One region of the Veillonella sp. ZSJB6 genome, then DNA from elsewhere that is predicted to be linked to it. Evidence: riboswitches for the same ligand, from Rfam matches in the RefSeq annotation. Region 1 holds a riboswitch; the other holds the start of a gene.

What was found. A riboswitch is a leader RNA that binds a small molecule or an ion and turns the genes downstream of it on or off. The one in region 1 is predicted to bind cobalamin.
Region 2: linked by a shared signal. The riboswitch ahead of ACSV5T_RS07120 (methylmalonyl-CoA mutase family protein) and the one ahead of nikB (nickel ABC transporter permease) in region 1 are both predicted to bind cobalamin.

The regions. Positions count from the first base shown of each region.
Region 1 is NZ_JBPUGE010000002.1:195,645-203,531, reverse strand. It holds gene argH (argininosuccinate lyase) at 1-449, shown strand, start outside; gene potE (putrescine-ornithine antiporter) at 986-2,317, shown strand; cobalamin riboswitch at 2,707-2,894, shown strand; gene nikB (nickel ABC transporter permease) at 3,043-3,981, shown strand; gene nikC (nickel transporter permease) at 3,981-4,802, shown strand; gene ACSV5T_RS03625 (ABC transporter substrate-binding protein) at 4,952-6,520, shown strand; gene ACSV5T_RS03620 (ABC transporter ATP-binding protein) at 6,533-7,330, shown strand; gene ACSV5T_RS03615 (ABC transporter ATP-binding protein) at 7,323-7,887, shown strand, end outside.
Region 2 is NZ_JBPUGE010000005.1:33,499-41,385, forward strand. It holds gene ACSV5T_RS07105 (DUF3829 domain-containing protein) at 1-292, opposite strand, end outside; gene meaB (methylmalonyl Co-A mutase-associated GTPase MeaB) at 590-1,843, opposite strand; gene scpA (methylmalonyl-CoA mutase) at 1,836-4,025, opposite strand; gene ACSV5T_RS07120 (methylmalonyl-CoA mutase family protein) at 4,030-6,192, opposite strand; cobalamin riboswitch at 6,487-6,662, opposite strand; gene rarD (EamA family transporter RarD) at 6,909-7,799, shown strand.

The DNA of each region.
Region 1 (7,887 bases):
GTATTTTTGATGCTATCGATACAGTACACTTTGCATTGTCCATTAATGCGGCTATGGTCCGTGGTATGAAGGTCAATGGGGCGCATATGAAAGCTGTCCTCGATGATGATTTCTCTAATGCTACAGATATGGCCGATTACCTTGCGAAAAAAGGCGTTCCATTCCGTGAAGCTCATGAAATCGTAGGTAATGCTGTACATCATTGCATTGAAAAAGGTTGCGTATTGCTTGATTTATCCGTTGAGGATTTTAAAGCTATATCCGACCATTTTGATGCAGATATACTTGATGCTATTTCCATCGAAGCTTGCATAGCTGGCCGTAATAACTATTCTGGTACAGCTCCAGAATGTGTGGAAAGACAACGGAACAATGGTAAAGCTGTTATCGCCGGAGAAGAAAAACAAATTGCTCAGTGGAATGCGATTGTTAATTCTGTACAAGAATAAGATTCTAAATAAGATCGATATACATATAAGTTCTATACCAAAGGTTATAATAGTTTTCTTTGCGGCTTATGTGCATATCGATTTTTTTATTTGAATGATAGATAATTTCTAGAAAAGAGTCATTCTAATTGATAAATTACTATTAAAATGGTGTAAATTTGTGTACGCATACAGTGGACTGCTCGAAAACAATAGTCTTGTACTACGAAACTATAACCGTGATAGATAGTAAAAATCACATATATACACAGAATAAAATGGGGTAAAAATATACCCTGTCATTGATAAAATGAGTTCTGTTCGTTTTAGATGATAAATTAACTATAATTTATTCAATTCGTGTAATAATGCTTGTCCGCCAATAAAGTACTTTCATTTTGGGTTCATAGGTGTTATTATTTAATTCGTAATAAGAATAACAACGGTAAATTTACATTCAAGCCCATCACAGCACGAACTGAATTTACTTAGCGGTATATTATATTTAAGTGAATTATGGACGAGAAAAAATTCACCTTTTGAAAGGGGATTGATACATGAAAACCACCGCTAAAAAAATGTCTGTATTCCAGCTAACCACAATGGTAGCAGCCAATATGCTAGGAGCTGGGATCATTATGTTACCAACTAATTTGGCTCAAGTTGGTACTATTTCAGTTTTATCTTGGCTCGTAACAGCTGTGGGTGCGCTTCTGTTAGCGTATATTTTTGCTCAAGCGGGTATGTTCTCCCAGATTAGAGGGGGCATGGGCGGTTATGCAGAACACCGCTTCGGTAAAACTGGACATTTTATGGCGAGCTATGCTTACAGCATATCTCTCATCATTGCTAATATCGCCATCGCGGTATCTGCCGTAGGTTATGGCGCAGCTTTCTTTGGTGTTGACCTTAATGCAACACAAACAAGCCAAGTAACAATTGTGCTTTTGTGGTTTGCAGCGATTTTGAACTTCCGTGGTAATCGCTTCACAGGTCGACTCAGCAACATGACTATTTGGGGCTCTATTGTGCCGGTTTTATTAATTGGTACAATCGGCTGGTATTGGTTTGACCCGTCTATTTATTGGGCGGCCTGGAACCCAAATGATCTTCCGTTTTACGATGCAGTAAAACAATCCATTTCCCTCACTTTGTGGGGCTTCCTAGGATTTGAGTCCGCAGCGGCTAATGCTGATGCTGTTGAGAATCCAAAGAAAAACGTACCTATCGCAACTGTAGCGGGTACATTAGCAGTGGCAGTGGTTTACATCTTGTCCACAAATGTTATGGCCGGTATCGTGCCTAACATCGACTTATTAAATTCTAACGCACCATTCGGTTTGACATTCGTATACATGTTCAATGATACAATTGCAAACATCGTGATGGCTGCAATGGTTATTTCTTGCTTTGGCGCTTTACTTTGCTGGCAATTCACATTGTCTCGTGTATTTAAAAGCGCAGCGGAACATGGTTACTTCCCTAAAGTATTCGCTCGTGTAAATAGTAAGGATGCTCCTGTTCGCGGCGTATTCATTCTACTCGCTGTTGAAACATTACTTACATTGTTCACTGCAAGTGATTCCTTGCGTGAGCAATTTGAAGTATTGGTAAACTTGGCGGTTGTAACTAACGTAGTACCATATGTATTGTGCATCTTAGCAGTACCTACAATGATGCGTATGGCTGGTGTAGCTGAAAGCCGTATTAAACGCTCCAATTACGTATTTGGTGCAGGCGTTATCTACTGCTTGTATGCTATCTATGCATGTGGCTTTGATGCTATGGTTGGTAGTGCCGTGGCAGTAAGCATTGGTCTTGTGATCTATGTTTTGCGTAAAGCGTGGGCTACACGCAAAGCGCACCGCTTACAACAAAGTATCGATTAATTAAATAACTCTCGTCTTATAAGAGGCTGTTACTTAGTAACAGCCTCTTTTTGGTATATTAATCAGACTTATTATTTATGGTTTTATTGATTATAAATAATTGATAGTTACTAAAGTGATTAAAAGTTTTTTGGCATGTATAAAAAAAAATTATGAGAAAATTACCATTATAATAATAATTAATATATATACAGTTGCATACAGTTAATACAGAAAAAATCATATATATAAAGTGATTTGCATAGGTTTATACATAAATAGAGACTTAATCAGTAATCGATAATTTTTATTAGTATAAAAATTATATTGAAAATCTACGATGTACATATACCTATAAGGGGTATATGTATTGTAAATAGGATATTAATATAGTATATTTATAATCGATAAAAATGAATGAACTAGTGAGTGTCGGTATTCACCGAGCGTAAAAGAGGAAAATGGGTGTAAATCCCATACTATGCAAATAGCTGTAATGAGGAGCAAGGTTTCATTATAGGGTCACTGGGAAACTGGGAAGGCCGAAATGTTGCGATGAATCATGAGTCAGAAAGCCTGCTCTAAATGTATGGTATTGTACATACTATACTTAATTTAGGTTAGTCAGGTGGACTAACCTTTTTTGTCGTTTTCCTATATGCACCTCTGCTATATCGGGAGCGATAAGCATATTAGTTGTTCATTTAGATTATTGTAGTATTTAGAGAGTATAGGAGGAGGCGCCTATGGGCAAACGCTTTGCTAAACAGCTAGGTCAATTCATTGTTACACTGTTTGGCATTACTTTTTTAACATTTTGTCTCACTTATTTAGCACCAGGCGATCCAGTTACGATGTTACTAGAAACGGCAGATACTATCGTGTCTCAGGAGCTTATCGATGAAACTCGAGCTCAGCTTGGGTTAGATAAACCGTTCTTAGTGCAATATGCAAACTGGGTTGTGAATGCTGCACAAGGTGACTTAGGGATGAGTTACTCTGCTAAAAAGCCTGTTGTAGATCGTATGTTGGAGGCTTTGCCAGGGACAGTTATGTTAGCAGGTACATCATTAGTATTTACATTGCTCTATGCATTGCCGGCAGGGATTATAAGCGCCTTAAATCGAAACAAATGGATCGACTATCTGTTGCGCGTTGCTTCCTTTGTAGGCGTGTCTATGCCATCATTCTGGTTAGGCCTTGTACTGATTTATATCTTTGGCCTTAAATTAGGACTTGTTCCTATTGCATCTTCTCGTGTAACTCCTATCGGTGTAATTCTACCAGCCGTTACATTAGCTGTTGTAGTCGGGTCCAAGTACATGCGCCAAGTTCGTCTCGTTATTCTTGAAGAAATGCAAAAGGATTATGTTATCGGCGCACGTGCTCGTGGTGTGAGTGAGATGAAAATTTTATTCGGTCATATTTTGCCTAATGCAGTATTACCACTTATCACTATACTGGGCGTTGTCATCGGTTGGTTATTAGGCGGTGTTGCAGTTATTGAAATGGTATTCTCCTGGCCTGGTCTTGGGAATATGGCAGTATATGCCATTACCATGCGCGACTATCCATTGATCGAAGGTTTTGTGTTGTGGGTTGCCTTAGCATATATGTGTATTAATGCATTAGTTGATGCGTCATATATCTTGTTAGACCCTAGATTAAAAAGGGAGAGAGCATAATGGCAGAATTTATTCAAAAACATAAACTGTTCTCTTTCTACAGTACATTGATGATTATTGTTGTACTCATTGCTATTTTTGCACCATGGCTTGCTCCGGGTGATGCTTTTAGCTCAAATCTGAGTCAAGCATTACAAGCGCCAAGTAGTCAACATTGGTTTGGTACAGATAAGCTTGGTCGTGATGTATTGTCTCGCATCATTTATGGTACACAGTTATCCTTGTTTATGGGTGTCAGTATCGTTGTTATCATGGTAAGCATTGGTACTATTATCGGTGCCGTAGCTGGTTATTTCGGTGGTAAAATCGAAATGGTCCTCATGCGTCTTGCAGATATTATGTTATCCTTCCCAGGCGTTGTGTTAGCCATTGCTATTGCTGGTATTTTGGGTGGTAGCATTGTGAATACGATTATAGCGCTATCTGTAGTTGGTTGGGCAAAATATGCTCGTCTTGTACGGTCTATGACGTTGAAAGTTCGCGGTGAAGAGTATGTAACGGCTGCTGTCATGATGGGGGCCTCTACAACGACTATTCTAAGACGTCATATCATTCCCAATATCCTTCCTCTTGTTGTTACAACAGGGGCACTTGATATTGGGGCTATCATGATTGAAGTAGCAGGTCTTTCCTTCCTTGGATTTGGTGCTCAACCACCAACACCAGAATGGGGTCTTATGCTTAATGAAGGACGCCAATATTTGCAAACGAGCCCTTGGCTCATGGCATTCCCTGGTATGTCCATCCTTATCGTAGTTGCTATCTTTAACCTTTGGTCTGATTCCTTACGGGACGTAGTGGATCCTAAGAACCAAGGTTAGTTACGTGTGATGCTTATTTATAGCTTGTGTTGTGAAAGTTGTTATATAAATAGGCGGTAATAAGGTTTTTCCATTATGACTATTGTAGATTGTAGTGGTCATGATGTGTATGTTTTATGTTTATATGTAATGGTACAAGGAGATTTTACATGAAAAAATCTTGGAAAAAAGCCCTCTTAGCAGGTCTTAGCATTGTAATGATGGGTTCCTTCATTGCTGGTTGCGGCTCTGATAATAATGGTGCTGCTAATAAGGATGTTTTAAAAGTTGGTGTAACTAACTTCGCATCCACATTAGAACCTACAGAAAACTTCTTCGCATGGGTTGTCATGCGCTATGGTGTAGGCGAAACATTGGCTAAGTTTGACGAACAAATGAAACCTCAACCATGGATTGCATCTAAATGGGAAGTATCCCCAGACCATAAAACGTGGACTTTCACAATCAATGATAAGGTGAAATTCTCTAATGGTAAAAAAGTTGATGCTGCAGCAGTTAAAGCATCTATCGAACGGGCTTTTGAAAAATCCAATCGTGCAAAAACATTCTTCGAATATGACTCTATGGAAGCTAATGGTCAACAATTAGTTATTCATACAACAAAAGAATATCCTAATATGCCTGGCCTTTTAGCGGATCCGTTATTCCTAATCGTTGATGTACAATCTGAAAAAGATGGCCGTAACTTTGCGAAGGAAGGTCCTATTGGTACAGGTCCATACGTAGTTAAATCTTTCACAAAAGAACGTGCTGAGATGGCTGCTAACGAAAACTATTGGGATGGTACAGTACCATTTAAAACTGTAGAAATTCCTTCCATCGACGATCCTAATACGCGTGCTATGAGCTTGCAATCTGGTGATGTTGATATGGCGGTTAACATCGGTGCTGGTGAAATGGGCTTATTCCAAAATAACGATAAGTTCAAGGTTGATGAAATCGCATCTCTTCGCGTAGTATTGGCTCGTATCAACCAAAAAGGTGTTCTTGGTGATGACAAAGTTCGTGCAGCTGTAATTTCCGCAACAGATCGCAAAAACTATGCCGATGTATTGCTAAAAGGCACATTCATTCCTGGTTCCGCACCAATTCCACCATCCATGGACTATGGCTTCAAAGATTTGAAAGATCCTAATGCGTATAATCCTGAACGTTCTAAACAATTATTAGCAGAAGATGGCTGGAAAGATACTGATGGGGACGGCATCCTTGATAAAGATGGCAAACCATTAACATTCAACTTCGTAGTATATAACTCTCGTGCAGAATTACCACTTTATGCAGAAGCTGTTCAAGCAGACCTTAAAAAAGTGGGTATCGACATGAAAATCAAAACAGTTGACTATAACTTGATTGATAAAATGGGTCAAGATGGCGACTATGATATGCTTATCTCCAACATCGTAACTGCTAATACAGGCGATCCAATCTGGTTCTTAGCTAACTACTGGCATACTAATGTGGATGGTTCCAACCCTCAAAACGGTTCTGGTTACTCCAATCCACAAGTTGACCAATTATTAGATGCTGCTGAAACTGAATTTGATCCTGCAAAACGTCGTGACTATGCAATTCAAATTCAACAATTATTGATGAATGATGGTGCTGCATTATTCTTAGGTTACCCTAAAACTAATATCGTTACTGGTTCTTACTTGAAAGGTGCTGTTATGTACCCAAGTGACTACTACTGGATTACTAATAAAATTACAAAATAATAAGGAGCTATAATGGCAGAAAACATACTAACTGTAGAGAACCTTAACATCGCGTACCAAGGTGTGCCTGCTGTTATGGATGTAAACTTTACCTTGGAACGCGGTAAGGTATTGACCATTGTAGGGGAATCTGGATCCGGTAAAACTACCGTGATCCGGGCCCTCATGGGTTTATTGCCTATAGGTGGTGAGGTCACAGATGGTACAATGATCTTTAATGGTCAAGACCTTCGCACCCTATCTAAGTCAGAGTGGAGAGCTATACGTGGTAAAGACATGGCCATGATTTTCCAAGATAGTGGTAGTGCTTTAGACCCAATAGTTCGCATTGGTAAACAGTTTAGAGAATTATTTAAATCTCATATAGAAATTACCAATGATGAATGTGATCGACGAGCAATTGAGTTATTAGAATCTGTTTCTCTTCCTAATGGGGCAGATATATTGCGCCGTTATCCTCATGAATTATCTGGTGGTCAAAGACAACGTGTGGGCATTGCTATGGCATTAGCTTTAGACCCAGCATTGCTCATCGGTGATGAACCGACGTCGGCACTAGATGTAACGACACAGTCTCAAGTTGTTATGCAAATGCTAGAACTTGCTAAAGAGCATAATTCTGCTATCGTAATGGTTACGCATAACCTTGGTGTAGCGGCCTATATGTCCGACTATATAATTGTTATGAAAAAGGGTCGTGTTGTTGATGCTGGCACACCGCAAGATATTTTGGAAAACCCATCTAATGAATATACGAAGCAATTAAAAGATGCTGTACCAACATTGGAAGGAGGTCGTTACATTGACTAACTACGCTGTAGAATTAAAAAATGTATGTAAACGATTCCCACTTCCTACTGGTGGTGAGCTCGAAGCGTGTAAGAGTATTAATATCACCTTAGAAAAAGGCCAGTCCCTTGGGATTGTAGGGGAATCTGGCTCTGGTAAAACGACTTTGGTTCGTATGATTATGAAGATGCTGCCTATCACAGAAGGCGAGATTTATGTAGATGGTGTAGAGATTCAACATATGAACTCTGAGCAAACGAAAGAATATCGCAAGAAAATTCAAATGGTATTCCAAGATCCATCTGCAGCCTTCAATCCTCGTATGAAGGTAAAGGATATTATTCTTGAACCGTTATACAATTTTGGGCTTCTTGAAAAAGGTAAAGAAGAACAAATCGCAGGTGACTATCTTGAAATGGTAGACCTACCTCGCGAGTTCATGCATCGTTATCCTCATGAAATGTCTGGCGGCCAACGTCAACGTGTGGCTATTGCCCGTGCTATTGTACTTGAACCTGAAATTCTTGTTCTAGATGAGGCAACAAGTGCTCTAGACGTGTCTGTACAAGACTCCATCG
Region 2 (7,887 bases), on a different contig from region 1:
GTTGTAAGCTATCAAACTTTGGTGCCATAAAGCTTGATAAATGTTGACCCTCTCTTAGTTTTTGAATGGAAGGATTAATAGCATATCCAAAGCTTACGGTACCACTGTTAAAATTACCAACTGCTTCAATATACTGATTAAAGACTTGAATGTCTTTTTGCGATGCCTTTTGAGCGCCTTGCTGCACCCCATTGGCAATCTTAGAAAAACTACAACCACTCAAAAATAATGGAGCTGTTAGAGTAGATGCACACAATACGGCTGTTAACATTTTCTTTACTAGTGGTTTCATAATGACCCTCTCATTTAAATCACACACACAAGTAACAGTTTATGATTAAATTATATATCATATATGTTATTTATGAAAGTATCAACCGTATTTTTTATGAAATTTGTTTCATGAATATGCTTTCACAAGCACATAAAAAGGCATAGTATACATCTCCATTGGGGTAAACCCAATAGTAATGTTTATACTATGCCTTTTATGGATACATTTTATAGATCTAGATAAGCATGATAGCTAATCGGAGTGTCTTAATAGATAAGTTATGCCAGCTTATCAAATAGGTATGTAGCTATCTACTTATTTAATGGACTTGTCGAAAACGCCAATTAATTCTTCAACGGCTTGAGATTCGCTCATTTCACCGTCTAAGACGGCAGCTTCCACTTCGCCCATGCGACCTTGAATGACGACATTATTAAAGAATAGGTTGTGCAAGTGTTCGTCAATCATATCGCGTACCCAACGGAGGGATTGTTCTTGACGGCGTTTTAAGAAGACCCCATTTTCTTTACCTTGTTCAGTAAATTCTTGGATCACATCCCACAATTCATCGAGGCCATCCTTTGTAACGGCTGAGCAAGTGTAGGCTTGGGTTTTCCATTTTTCCGTAGCAGGACGAATGTAATGCAACATCCGATCGTAATCGCTACGAGCGATGAGAGCGCGCTTGAGGTTATCCCCATCAGCCTTGTTGACCACAATAGCATCGGCCAGCTCCATAACGCCTTTTTTGATGCCTTGTAATTCATCGCCTGCACCTGTTAATACGATGAGCATAAAGAAGTCTACCATGGAACGCACGGTAACTTCACTTTGCCCAACCCCAACGGTTTCAACGAGAATGATATCGTACCCAGCAGCCTCGCAAAGTAGCATGGTCTCTCTACTTTTACGAGCTACACCGCCTAGTGTACCGCCTGCTGGCGACGGACGAATATACGCGTCAGGATGTTTCGTCAATGTTTCCATCCGCGTTTTATCGCCCAAAATACTGCCCTTTGTAACTTGGCTTGTAGGGTCTACAGCAAGTACGGCTACCTTGTAACCTGCTTCAATGAGCATATTGCCAAAGGCTTCAATAAATGTACTTTTACCGGCCCCAGGCACACCAGTAATACCGATGCGCAACGCCTTGCCCGTGCGAGGCAATATAGCTTGCAATACTTGTTGAGCTAATTTAAAGTGTTCCTTATTATTACTTTCTACTAACGTAATAGCCCGTGAAAGTATAACGCGGTCCCCCTGCTCGATACCGCGTACATAATCAGCGACAGTTAACTTCTTTCGCCGCTGTACGGGACGTACCGACGGAGCCAGATGCGCGGAGCTAGATAAGAGGCCATCGTGCATTTCTTTGACGCCTTTCATTACATGACACGCGAAGGTATCATCCTTTTTCGCATCTTCCGGCACCCAATCGGGACGATAGGTACTACCCTCGGCATTTGCATTTTTTACACCTAATTCAGGGGCCTTACCTTCACCAGTGGTGAAGGTAGCATCCTGAGTCGTATGCAATGCGTCCGGGGTAGGCCGTTTGTTATCAGTCATTAGACTCGTCTTGAACGTGACTAGTCAATGTTTCTAGCAATTTCTTAGCCGCTACAGGCAAGACTGTACCAGGGCCAAAGATAGCCACTGCGCCATGTTCGCGTAGGAATTCATAGTCCTGAGCAGGGATTACGCCACCAATGGCAACCAAAATATCTCCACGACCTCGTTTGTTGAGCTCTTCCACAAGTTGAGGTAACAATGTTTTGTGACCTGCCGCAAGAGAACTGAAGCCGACAATGTGAACGTCATTATCCACCGCATCTTGTGCTGTTTCTTCTGGAGTTTGGAACAAAGGTCCGATATCTACGTCAAAGCCCATATCCGCGAAGGATGTAGCGATAACTTTGGCACCGCGGTCATGACCGTCTTGGCCCATCTTCGCAATCATGATACGAGGGCGACGACCTTCGAGTTCTTCAAAGTCATCCGCCATTTGACGTACTTCTTTGATAACATCGTCATCTTCATATTCACTGGAGTATACACCGGAAATAGAGCGGATAACCGCTTTATGACGGCCGCAAACTTTTTCAACAGCAAAGGAAATTTCACCTAAGGATGCACGAGCACGAGCAGCTTCAAGGGCAAGAGCAAGCAAGTTGCCTTCCCCAGATTCTGTAGCATTGGTAATCGCTTCGAGACAGGATTGAACCTTATCTTCATCACGGTTAGCACGCAATTGTTCGAGACGACGGATTTGCGCTTCTCGTACAGCCGTGTTATCTACGTCGAGGATATCCAATGGATCTTCTTTATCTAGACGATATTTATTGATACCAATAATTGCTTCACGGCCAGAGTCGATACGAGCTTGGCGACGAGCTGCCGCTTCTTCGATACGCATCTTAGGAAGACCAGTATCAATCGCTTTCGCCATACCCCCAAGGGATTCGATTTCTTGGATATGACCCCAAGCACGGCGAATCAATTCATCAGTCAAGGCTTCTACGTAGTAGGAACCGCCCCATGGGTCGATAACTTTACATACCTTAGTTTCATCTTGAATGTAAAGCTGAGTATTACGGGCAATACGAGCAGAGAAGTCCGTAGGCAACGCAATCGCTTCATCAAGCGCATTGGTATGTAGAGATTGCGTATGGCCCAATGCGGCGCCCATCGCTTCCATACATGTACGAGCTACGTTGTTAAATGGATCTTGTTCTGTTAAGGACCAACCAGATGTTTGGCTATGTGTACGAAGAGCCATGGATTTAGGATTTTCAGAACCGAAGCTCTTAATAATCTTAGCCCACAACATACGTGCAGCACGCATTTTCGCTACTTCCATGAAGTAGTTTTTACCGATTGCCCAGAAGAAGGACAACCGTGGAGCGAATTTATCTACGTGAAGGCCTGCATTTACACCGGTACGGATGTATTCAAGACCATCGGCCAAGGTGTAACCTAATTCGATATCTGCCGTAGCGCCTGCTTCTTGCATATGGTAGCCAGAAATGGAGATACTGTTGAACTTAGGCATGTACTGAGATGTGTACGCAAAGATATCACCGATGATGCGCATGGACGTAGCTGGAGGGTAAATATAGGTATTACGTACCATGAATTCTTTCAAGATATCATTTTGGATCGTACCAGCCATAACCTTTTTATCAACACCTTGTTCTTCACCAGCTAGGATGTAGAACGCCATGACAGGCAATACGGCGCCGTTCATTGTCATGGATACGGACATTTGGTCGAGAGGAATACCGGAGAATAGAATTTCCATATCGAGGATGGAGTCTACCGCAACGCCGGCTTTACCAACGTCACCCACTACGCGAGGATGGTCGGAGTCATAACCACGGTGTGTGGCAAGGTCAAAGGCGATAGACAAACCTTTTTGGCCTGCTGCTAAGTTACGACGGTAGAATGCATTGGATTCTTCGGCTGTGGAGAAACCAGCGTACTGACGTACTGTCCAAGGACGAGTTACGTACATTGTGGAATAAGGTCCACGCAAGAATGGAGGTACACCAGCCATGTAGTCAAGGTGTGTCATTCCTTCATAATCCATCTCTGTGTAGAGAGGTTTTAGTTGGATTTGCTCCATTGTCGTATTATATAAATCTTCAAAGCTTTTTCCTGTTTCTTTTTGAAGTTCAGCAAGCCATGCATCGCGAGATGTCGGCGACTGAGATCCCAAGCCAAGAGAGGAGAAGTCTGGATTTTTAAACATGAGCTCACATCCCTTTCTTATCTTGTAACGTATGTAAGATTTCGTAGCAATTTGCACGAACGGAAATGAAGTCGTCTACGCCAGCTTCACGGTATACAGGCTCAAGGTCCTTAGGAGGTGCCCCTGCCAAAATAACTGTTACATTCGGCATAGTTTCTTTCAACTCTTTAGCGAGTGGTGGTACTAATTCTGGATATGTATCATCTGTGGAACAGATAACCACAACATCAGCACCACTTTCACGAGCAGCCTTCGCCGCATCAGCCGTTGTTTCATGGCCATCATTTTTAATAACTTCAAAAGCACCTACTTCGAAGAAGCCTGTGGAGAAGTCCGCACGAGGTTTATGTTGAGGAATTGGGCCCATATTAGCCAAGAATACCTTCACATTGTCTTTCGTACGTTGTTTATACGCTTCCGTGCGCATGCGAAGTGCTTCGAATTGTTCAGTCCAGCGATGTGCTGTAATTGGTTCGATTGTTTCAGAAGCAATATCGCCGGCATCTAAAGCCTTACGGATTTGACGGATTGTCAATTTTTGTAATGCCCCAAGTTCGATGAGGCCAATCAACGCACCTGGTTCTGTTGTACTTGCTTCTAGAGTAGCCTGTGCTTTCACAACCGCATCAGCCTCTGCACCTGCCAAGTACTCATCGATTTGAGCAGCTCGTTTTTGACGCAATGTTTCTTGATTTTCTGGTTTTGGATCAAGCAATTCTTCCGTCATATTCGCATACATGTTGTTACCAACTGCAACGTCCTTACGGAATGCAAGGTTCTTGAAGCGTTCATCGAGGATGGCTTTCACTTGAGCTTGAGGATAGCCTTCTTTCAAGGCTGCAATAATGCCGCCTTTAGACTCAATGGTTTGGAACTCAGCCCAGATTTTTTCACATAGTTCAGCAGCCAATGTTTCCACATACCAGGAACCGCCTACAGGGTCCACAGGTTGGCGCAACTCAAATTCAGTTTGCAACATAACTTGGATGTTACGGGCAATACGGCGAGAGAAATCGTCCGCTTTGCGAATTGGTTGGTCAAATGGAGATACTTCAAGGCTGTTCAAACCGCCTACGACGCCAGAGAATGCTTGTGTTGTATTGCGCAACAAGTTTACATATGGGTCGTATACAGTTTTTGTGAAAGCAGATGTTCTGCCGTGTACATGAACGGCGCGGTCCGCTTCTTCGGCACCGAAAGCTTCCATAATGCGAGCCCAAAGTACGCGCAAGGCACGTAATTTAGCAATTTCCATAAAGAAGTTAGCACCTAGAGAGAATGTGAACATCATGCTCTTAGCGATAGTGTGAATATCGATGTTGCGTTGTGCTAATTGACGCACGTAGCATACAGCCGTTGCCAATGCATAAGCAACCTCTTGCACATCGTTAGCGCCGCCATTAGCGTATACATCGCCGGATACAAGCACTGTTTTAAGCTCTGGTGCCTGTTCTTTAGCCCATACAACAGTATGTGCCATTTCATCAAAGGCTGTATCTAAGGAAATGTGCAAAGCACCGTCTTTCGCCATAACGCCGATAGGGTCAGCACCAACGAGACCTTTCAAGTCAGACGTTTGTTTTTTAGCGCCTTTCACTGTAGCCGCTAACATACCAAGCAAGATGGCTGCAGAAGCACCAGTTTCAATGTACAAAGGGTTTTCCTTCAAATTGAAGCGGTCGATTAATTGTTTGCAGTCATCCATGGTGGATACAGATGTACCACCAACGCCAACAGATGCGCCTACTTGCACGTCTTGATCATGACGTGTTGCTTCATCGAGGCGGATATTGTGAATAGTGCCACCTTTTACAATCTCGTATAAACTTGCATGATTAGCATCTTTAGGCAAAGAGTCATCTACATATTGGGATACACCCCAAGAGTCTTTAATATAACCACTTGCCTTAGTGCCACGTAAGAACTCACCTGCCCCAGGGTATACGCCCTTTGGAATTGCTTCTGCATGCAATGCAGGTGTGTAAATCGGCTGCAACGTAATACCTTCATAGGTTTTCGTGAACATCTTCTTGTGGAAGTCGCCACCCTTTAACGCCTTTTCAACCTCTGCCTGCCATTGTTCATACGTAGGTTTCTCAAATTCATCAAAGGATACAGGAGCTAATAGATCGCGTTCAGCATCCTTTGAAGTCTTTTTGTCAGACATATATGTGCCTCCTTTTCAACTCGAAACCATACCGAGAAACAGCGCACCGTACCTACAATTGTTATGCTTATACACCACCAAAGCTTTCCTATCTATAGATCACATCAACCTCAAATCTGTGTCCATCAGTTTACTAACAATAAAGCCTGATGTATATGCTCAACAGTCACTTTCAAGGGCAACAAAAAACGTGCCACCCAAAAGTGACACGTAAGGTTCCTTGTTGAAAAGTATGCCAAAAAAACACTGAAACCAGCATACCTCAATCCCCTTCCTATCGCTCGTAGGTACATAACGGTGATTATCAAATAGGCAGTTCTCCTGGCTCGGGCTCATCGCCTTGCTTTCGCCTTCCCAGATTGCTCCAGTGACATTTTTGAAAGCAGGCTCGTCCTTACAGTGGCGGGACCGCATCGGCTTGTACCGATTTCTCTATTAAGTCTTGCGACACCTATTCTCTATATTCGTTGTTCTAAGTCCAATATAGTGTAAGATTATGCACAAAGTCAATGAACATAACAGTTAATCATAAGTATCAAATTTCAGGTTATAACTAATGCATATTTAAAATGACAAAAACTCATCACTTTCAAATATACGTATTCATTGTCTGCAAATCGAGTTATAAATCGAGTACAAATCATCATAAAATCTAAGCCCACGCACAAACACACCCACAATGCGTGATATAATGAATACAATCACAAGGAGGCATTATGGAGCACACAAGTAAAAAAGGTCTAATGACAGCCCTTAGTTGCTATATCATCTGGGGCTTACTCCCTCTCTATTGGGCATTATTAAACCATGTTACACCATATAATATACTGGCGCAGCGCATTATCTGGTCAGGCATCTGCATGGCCATCGTCGTATTTGGTCTACATTTTAAACAGTTCAAAAAGGACTTTCAATTACTAAAAGAACAGCGTTCACAACTATTGCTACTGTTGGTAGCATCAGTTATCATCAGCGTAAATTGGTTTACCTATATTTGGGCCATCGCCAACAATCAAGTTATGGACACGAGCCTTGGCTATTATATCAACCCACTCTTTAATGTAGTGTTAGGTGTCATCCTATTTAAAGAGGTCCTATCTGTACCGAAAAAGCTAAGCGTCCTCATCGCTACCATCGGTATCGCCTTGCTCACCTATCAAGTGGGATCCTTGCCGTTAGTGTCGATGATCCTTGCCGTTTCCTTTGGCCTCTATGGGGTCGTAAAAAAGAAACTGCTCATCTCGCCCTTTACGAGCATCGCCTTTGAGGCTTGGCTATTAACACCACTAGCCTTACTATATACGACCATGGTCGATAATACAGTGTGGTCCTATTTCAGCACAGACTGGTATACGTCCATGCTACTCATAGCCTGCGGTCTAACAACATCGGTTCCATTGGTGCTATTCTCCTATGGCGCCCAACTATTGCCGCTCAACCTACTAGGATTCCTGCAATATGTCTCCCCTACCATTGCCTTGTTGCTAGCTATTTTCTACTTTGGTGAAAACTTTGGCACACCACAGATGATTGCCTTCGGTTGTATCTGGATAGCCTTAGTGTTGTTCTCATTGTCAAATCAAATTACAACCATTAGAAAAATGTAGTTAAGTACAAGAGCGCGTATACTATCCGCATTCAATCTCACAAGAGATTTTAGCAACTATATCTAGCCTATAAACCCATAAAAGCTGT